Regions from separate parts of the Gulosibacter massiliensis genome, predicted to be linked through region 2. Evidence: riboswitches for the same ligand, from Rfam matches in the RefSeq annotation. Region 2 holds a riboswitch; the other holds the start of a gene.
The links. Region 2 has a riboswitch for thiamine pyrophosphate ahead of thiD (bifunctional hydroxymethylpyrimidine kinase/phosphomethylpyrimidine kinase). Riboswitches for the same ligand answer to the same signal wherever they lie in the genome.

Region 1 (3,714 bases), 720 kb from region 2:
GAACGCGGTCGAGCAGAACAGCAGCACGAGACACGCCGAGGCGACGATCGCCGGCACGAGCTGCGGCAGCGTGACGGTGAGGAACGCGCGCGTTGGCGACGCGCCAAGGGTGCGCGCCGCCTCGGCGAGACGCGGGTCGAGGCCGCGCCAGAAACTCCCCACCTGCCGGGCAACGACCGCGACATTAAAGAAGACGAGCGCGAGCACGACCGAGAATGTCGTGCCGTCGAGCCCGAGCCAACCGAGGGGGCCGGTCGACCCAAGCAGCGCCCGGAAGGCGACACCGACCACCACGGTGGGGAGCACGAACGGCACGGTGATGAGGCCGCGCAGCAGCGCGCCGCCGGGCACGCGCCGGCGGTAGAGGATGCTCGCGGTCGGCACGCCCAGCACCACCGCGCCGAGCGCGGCGGCGAGGGCGAGGCCGATCGTGTTCGCGAGCAGCTGCCAGGTGCGAGCGCTGGTAAGCACCTCACCGTAGCCGGTGAGGTCGATGCCGGAGTCGCTCGAAATGCCTCGCCACAACATGCTGGCCACGGGCCAACCGAAGAAGACGGCGAGGAACGCGAGAACTGCGGCGCCCGCGACCCAGCTAGCTCGCCTCATACAGTGTGTTCCACTCCTCCAGCCAAGTGTCGCGGTTGCTCGCGACCTCAGCCGCGTCGAGGTCGAGTGGCTCATCGACGAGGCTCGCGTGCTTGGCCCACTCGCTCGGCAGCTCGACGGCGTCGTCGACCGGGTACATGTACATCGACTCGGGCAGTGCTTGCTGGAACTCCGTGCTCAGCATGAAGTCGATGAATGCCTGCGCGCCGGTCGGGTTCTCGGCGCCCTTCGTGACGCCGGCGTACTCGACCTGGGTCGTGCAGCTCGCCTCGAGCACGCCCGTGGTGCCGCCCGATTCGGCCGGCGACGACGAATAGCTCAGCACGAGCGGGAACTCGCCCGCGCCCTCGGCTCCCGAGAAATCGACGTAGTAGACGTCCGACCAGCTGCCCTCGACCTTGGCGCCGCCGTCGAGCAGTTGCTGCCAGTAGTCCTGCCAGCCGTCGCCGTACTCGGCGATGGTCGCGACGAGGAACGCGAGGCCGGGCGACGAGGTGAGCGGGTTCGTCACGGCGAGCAGCGGCGCGTACTCGTCGGTGGCGAGGTCGTCGAGCGTCGTCGGCTCGTCGACGCCGTTGTGTTCGAACCAATCGTGGTCGATGTTGACGCACACCTGGCCCTGGTCGATCGGCGTGAGCTGGTCGCTGAGCACCAGGTCGTCGGCGGATGCGGGCAGGCTCGGCGAGGTGTACGGCGCGAGCACGTCGGCGTCGACCACGGTCTGCGCTGAGTAGTTGTCGAGGCCGTATACGCCGTCGACGCCCGGGGCATCACCCGCGAGCAACAGCTGGCTCGTCACGACGCCGGCGTCGCCGGGCGAGGTGATGACGAGGTCATAGCCGGTCGCCGATTCGAACTCGGCGATGAGCTCGTCGCTCACGTTGAACGAGTCGTGCGTGAGCATCGTGACGGTGCCCGGGGCGGACGAGCTCGGCTCGTTTCCCCCAGCACCGCCGACAAGCGTGCACCCGCTCAGTAGCAGCCCGGTCGCCACGAGGGCGGCGGTTGAGGCAAGTCGGGTAGATGATCGACGTAGCATTCAGTCCTCCATTCGCATGGAGGGCATCCGCGCGCGACACAGCGCCCGGATGGAGAGAACTCGACTTCCTTCGCCGGTACTAGCCGGATCAGGTTCGAGGGTCTGCCAGTGTGGCACTCTCAGCGCCGCTCGGCGCTCCCCTGTCGTTCTCGTTCATCCTACCCGGCTGGCGGGCAGGGGCGAATCGGCCTAGACGAGGCCCTGCGCGATCATCGCGTCGACGACCTTGGTGACACCGGCGATGTTCGCGCCGAGCACGTAGTCGCTCGGGGCGCCGTACTCCTGCGCGGTCGCACGGCAGGTCTCGTGCACGTCGACCATAATCTCTTCGAGGCGCGTCTCGGTGTAGTCGAAGGTCCAGCGGTCGCGCGAGGCATTCTGCTGCATCTCGAGCGCGCTCGTGGCGACGCCACCGGCGTTCACGGCCTTCGCCGGGCCGAACAGCACGCCTTCGGTCTCGCGCATGAGCGAGGCGGCGTCGGCGGTGAGCGGCATGTTCGCGCCCTCGGCGACGACCCTGAGGCCGTTGTTGATCAGCGTCTGCGCGGCGTGCACGTCGAGCTCGTTCTGTGTGGCGCAGGGCAGCGCGACGTCGACGGGTACCTGCCACACGTCGTTGCGGTTCTCGTGGAACTCAACGCGGTTGCTGCGGCGGTCGGCGTACTCGCTGATGCGGCCGCGCTCTTTGAGCTTGATCTGCTTGAGCAGGTCGAGGTCGATGCCGTCGGGGTCGTAGATCGAGCCCTTCGAGTCCGAGGCGGTCACGACGACCGCGCCGAGCTCCTGCGCCTTCTCGATCGCGTAGATCGCGACATTGCCCGAGCCTGAGACCGAGACGCGCTTGCCGTCGAAATCTTCGCCCTGGGTCGCGAGCATCTCGCGAGCGAAGAAGATGGTACCGTAGCCGGTCGCCTCGGGGCGCACGAGCGAGCCGCCCCACGAGAGGCCCTTGCCCGTGAGCACGCCCGACTCGAAACGGTTGGTGATGCGCTTGTACTGGCCGAACATGTAGCCGATCTCGCGCGTGCCGACGCCGATGTCGCCCGCGGGCACGTCGGTGTACTCACCGATGTGGCGGTAGAGCTCGGTCATGAACGACTGGCAGAACGCCATGATGTCGCGGTCGCTGCGGCCGTGCGGGTCGAAGTCGCTGCCACCCTTACCTCCGCCGATGGGCAGTCCCGTGAGCGAGTTCTTGAAGGTCTGCTCGAAGCCGAGGAACTTCACGATGCCGAGGTTGACCGTCGGGTGGAAGCGCAGCCCACCCTTATACGGGCCGAGGGCCGAGTTGAACTCGACGCGGTACCCGCGGTTGATGTTGACGTTGCCCTTCGAGTCGATCCACGGCACACGGAAAATCACCTGACGCTCGGGCTCGCAAAGGCGGCGGATGACGTCCTGGTCGAGGTACTCCGGGTGCGTTTCGAGCACCGGGGCGAGTGAGTCGAGGACCTCGACCACTGCCTGATGGAACTCCGGCTCACCGGCGTTGCGGGCGAGCACATCGTTCTTGAGCGCCTCGATGGTGGCGTGCATTGTGGTCAAGGTGTGGATCCTCTCGGTTATCGTCCCTAGCCTTTGCAGGTTACTGCGCGCTGGCGTAATTTCTGCGCCGCACCAGCACTTGGCCCGCGGCGAAGCCGAGGCGCCACCAGCCCGGTGCCGTCGAAAGTGTCCCAGTTTCTCCGGTGCGAAGAAACCCCAGAGCGTGTGCCGCGAAGGCCGCGCCCGCAGGCGGAAGCCGATCAGGAGCATCCTGATCGGCGATGTCGCTCGCGACCACGTCGTCCGGCAGCATGCGCGTCCACACATCGGTGCGCACCCGCTCAGCGAGCAGCTGGCCGAGTTCGTTGCCGGTTGCCTGCGTGATTTCGGCGATGCCCGCATCCGCGACACGCGTGAGCACACCGGCGTCGAGGGTCGTGACCCGGTGCCAGCCGCCGAGCGGCGGCCGCGTGCCGGTCCAGGCCTCGTGCAGCCGCTCGGGCGGCAGCGGGATGCTGCGGGCCTCGGCGTCGCTCTCGGGCTCGCGCGCGAGCCGGTCGAGCATGCCCCGCAGCGGCACGACG
Region 2 (3,714 bases):
ATCGACGGCCGCGCGACGCTGCTCATCAACGATCGCCTCGACGTGGCGATCGCGGCGCGCAAACTCGGCATTCGCCTCGACGGCGTGCACCTCGGCCAGGGCGACGCCGCGGTGCGCGAGGCCCGTGACGCGCTCGGCCCGGACGCGATCGTCGGCCTCACCGCGAACACGTCCGCCCACCTCGCGGCCGTTGCCGCGCTGCCGGTCGGCACGGTCGACTACCTCGGCATCGGCGTGATCCGCCCGACCTCGACGAAGCCCGACCATCCGCCCGCCCTCGGCGTCGCGGGCTTCGCCGCCCTCGCCGCGAGCACCCCACTGCCAGCGGTCGCGATCGGCGGCATCCGTCCCGACGACGTCGCCCCGCTCCGCGACGCCGGCGCGGCGGCCATCGCCCTCGTCTCGGCGATCTGCGCCGCACCCGACCCCACACTCACCGCCCGCGGCCTCGCCGCGGCCTGGCACACCGCATCCGCTTCCACCCGAAAGGCCCACGCATGACCACCACCATCGACCCCACCACCGCGCTCCCCCTGGCCGAGCAGCTCGTGCTCGTCACGGGCGGCGCGCGCGGACTCGGCCGCGCCCTCACCCAGGCGTTCGTGCGCGAAGGCGCCCGCGTCGTTGTCAACTACCGCTCCAGCCGCGACGCGGCCGAGCAACTCGAGGCAACGAATCCCGGCCGCGTGGTCGCCTCTCGCGCCGACGTGCGCGACCCCGCCGAGGTCGAGCAGCTCTTCGCCGCCGCCGACGCCGCATTCGGTGCGCCCGTGACCACCGTCGTCAACAACGCGCTCATCGACTTCTCGTTCAACGGCGACGCGCGCGCGAAGGCCGATGAGATCGACTACGCCGAATTCGACACCCAGTTCTCCGGCACAATCCGCGGCGCGCTCAACGTGATTCAGACGGCCGCCCCGCACTTCGCCCGCGCGGGTTCGGGCCGGGTGATCAACATCGGCACGAACCTGTTTCAGTACCCCGTCGTGCCGTACCACGACTACACCGCCGCGAAGGCCGCACTGCTCTCGCTCACGCGCACCTTCGCCGACGACCTCGGGCCTCGCGGCATCACCGTGAACATGATCAGCGGCGGCCTGCTGCGCACCACCGACGCGAGCGCCGCGACGCCGGATGCGGTGTTCGACGCCATCGCGCAAGGCACCCCACTGCGCTCGGTCACGACGCCCGAGCAGTTCGCCGACGCCGCCCTGTTCTTCGCGTCGCCGTGGGCGCGCGCCGTGACCGGCCAGAACCTCGTCGTCGACGGCGGGCTCGTGAAGAACTAGCGGCTACGCGCCAACGACCGCGGGCACGGGCCAGAGCTCATAAAAGTGATGCACCGGCCCGTGCCCCGAACCCACCTCGAGTTCGTCGGCGTGCCGCAGCGCGCCCGTCAGGTACCGCTTCGCCAGCTCAACGCTCGTGGGCACGTCGTGCCGTGATAGTAGCGCCGCGATCGCGGCCGAGAGGGTGCAGCCCGTGCCGTGGGTGTTGCGGGTGCGGATGCGCGGGGCCGCGTACTCGCGCACGCGCGGCTCGTCGGCGTGCCCGCTCGCGAGCAGGTCGACGCTCGCCTCCCCCGCGAGGTGCCCGCCCTTGAGCAACACCCACTCGCTGCCGCAACCGCGCAGGCGCCGGAGCAGCTCGCGCATCCCCTCGACGTCGCGGGGTTCGGCGCCGCCCGCGAGCACGGAGCCCTCGGGCAGATTTGGAGTGATGACGGTGGCCCGCGGCAGCAGTTCGTCACGGATTGCCGCGACCGTGTCCTGCGCGAGCAGATGGTCGCCGCTCTTCGCGACCATCACCGGGTCGAGCACGACCGGCACCTCAGGCACCGTGTCGAGGCCGCGCGCAATCGCCGCGACGATGCCCGCGTTCGCGACCATGCCGATCTTGATCGCGTCCACGCGTACATCGTCGGTCACCGCGGCGAGCTGTGCCGCGACGAAGTCGGGCTCGAGGGCGATGATGTCGCGCACCCCGTGCGTGTTCTGCGCGACGACCGCGGTGATCACACTCATGCCGTACGCGCCCTGCGCCGCGAAGGCCTTGAGGTCGGCTTGGATGCCCGCGCCGCCGCTCGGGTCGGTTCCGGCAATTGAGAGAACGTTGGCAATCATGGTCGACCTCGGCTTCCTGAGCCGCCACGAGGACGAATGCGACGCCAGCAAGCCAGCGCGTGCCGACGTACCAACGTCGCCGCGACATCCCTCCGCGAGTGCGAACTCGATCAGGTTCTCGGGTGTAATCTCAGCCCCTCGGTGGGGCACCCCGTGTCTTCGGCCAGGCTAGCGCACGCCGGCTCGCGCTCGCTGGCAGCGACGCGAATCAGCGGATGGGCGGGGTTGCGACCGCCGCGCGTCGCCGCCGAAAGTCCATCACCATCATGCCGATGAACGCGCAGCCGACCAGGGTGAGGAACGCGGGCGCGACCGACCAGATGCCGTAGTCGTCGAGGAGGAGGCCGCCGATGAACGCGCCCGAGCCGATGCCGAGGTTGAAACCCGAGGTATAGAGCGCGCTCGAGAGGTCGCGGTGCTTGCGTGGCGCAACCGCGAGCAGGCGCGACTGGAGCAGGGTCGGGAGGAACCCCATCCCGGCGCCCCAGAGCGCGAGGCCCACGACGACGAGCGGCAACACCTGCGGCGCGAACGCGAGGCTCCCCGCGCCGAGCAGCATGCAGGCGTACGCGACCGCAAGGCCGAGCGTTGACCGGTTCGAGAAGAGCAGGCCGGTGATCATCGTCGCCAGCGCCGAGGTGATGCCGAAGGCGAAGAGTGCGGTCGCGAGCCACTCGGGCGGCAGCGAGACAATGCCGAGCAGGTACGGCGAGATGTAGGAGTAGAAGGAGTAGTTGCCCGACATCGTCAGCGCGCACAGCAATATGAGCAGGGCGACGAGATACATCGAGCGGGTTGGCCGTGGCACCCGAGGGCCGTCGAGGCCGGTCTTCTCGACGTCACCAATCGGCTGCGGGGCGGGCACGACCTCGATGGCAGAGGTCTCGGGTTGCTCCTCGACCCGTTTCGGCAGCACGAACCAGAGCAGCGCCGCGACGAGCACGCAGAGCGCGGCGATCGCGAAGAACGTCGTGCGCCAGCCGAGCACCTGCCCGAGCGCGGTGCCGAGCGGCACGCCGAGCACGAACGCGAGGCCACCGCCGCCGCCCGTGATCGACACCGCCTTCGTGAGCTGTTTCGAGGTGACGAGCGCGCCGGTGTACGACGTCACGGTCGCCCAAAAGACGCCGTGTGCGGCGCCCGTGAAGATGCGGGTGAGCACGACGATGGTGTAGCTCGGCGCGAACGCGGTGCCGATTGTGCCGATCGCGAAGGCCGTGAGCACGCCGACGAGCAGGATGCGCTTCGGCACCCGCTGCAGCAGGTAGACGAGCGGCGTCGACAGTGCGACAACGGTGAACGCGAAGATCGTCATGAGCAGGCCGATCTGCGACTCGCTCGCGCCGAGTCCCGCTGACATGAGCGGCATGAGCCCCGTGGGCAGCATCTCGACCGTCACCGAGAGGAATGTCGCGGCGGCGAGTGTGATGAGCGGGATCAGCGGAAACGGCCGTTCTGGCGCGCGTGACGAGGTTTCTGGCACGCTCTGAGGCTACGCTGGTGCGGTGACTGACACGCCCTCGAACGCCGCCGCATCGCCCGCTTCGCACCTTGTGCTGACCCTCGTCTGCGACGATCAGCCCGGAATCGT

Region 1: linked by a shared signal. The riboswitch ahead of EJL01_RS04815 (thiamine ABC transporter substrate-binding protein) and the one ahead of thiD (bifunctional hydroxymethylpyrimidine kinase/phosphomethylpyrimidine kinase) in region 2 are both predicted to bind thiamine pyrophosphate.

Annotation. Positions count from the first base shown of each region.
Region 1 covers NZ_UYZX01000001.1:993,332-997,045, forward strand. The annotation lists gene EJL01_RS04810 (ABC transporter permease) at 1-606, opposite strand, end outside; gene EJL01_RS04815 (thiamine ABC transporter substrate-binding protein) at 593-1,645, opposite strand; TPP riboswitch at 1,694-1,797, opposite strand; gene gdhA (NADP-specific glutamate dehydrogenase) at 1,835-3,181, opposite strand; gene EJL01_RS04825 (DUF8185 domain-containing protein) at 3,231-3,714, opposite strand, start outside.
Region 2 covers NZ_UYZX01000001.1:1,717,291-1,721,004, reverse strand. The annotation lists gene thiE (thiamine phosphate synthase) at 1-501, shown strand, start outside; gene EJL01_RS08200 (3-oxoacyl-ACP reductase) at 498-1,289, shown strand; gene thiD (bifunctional hydroxymethylpyrimidine kinase/phosphomethylpyrimidine kinase) at 1,293-2,123, opposite strand; TPP riboswitch at 2,194-2,287, opposite strand; gene EJL01_RS08190 (MFS transporter) at 2,332-3,606, opposite strand; gene EJL01_RS08185 (formyltetrahydrofolate deformylase) at 3,629-3,714, shown strand, end outside.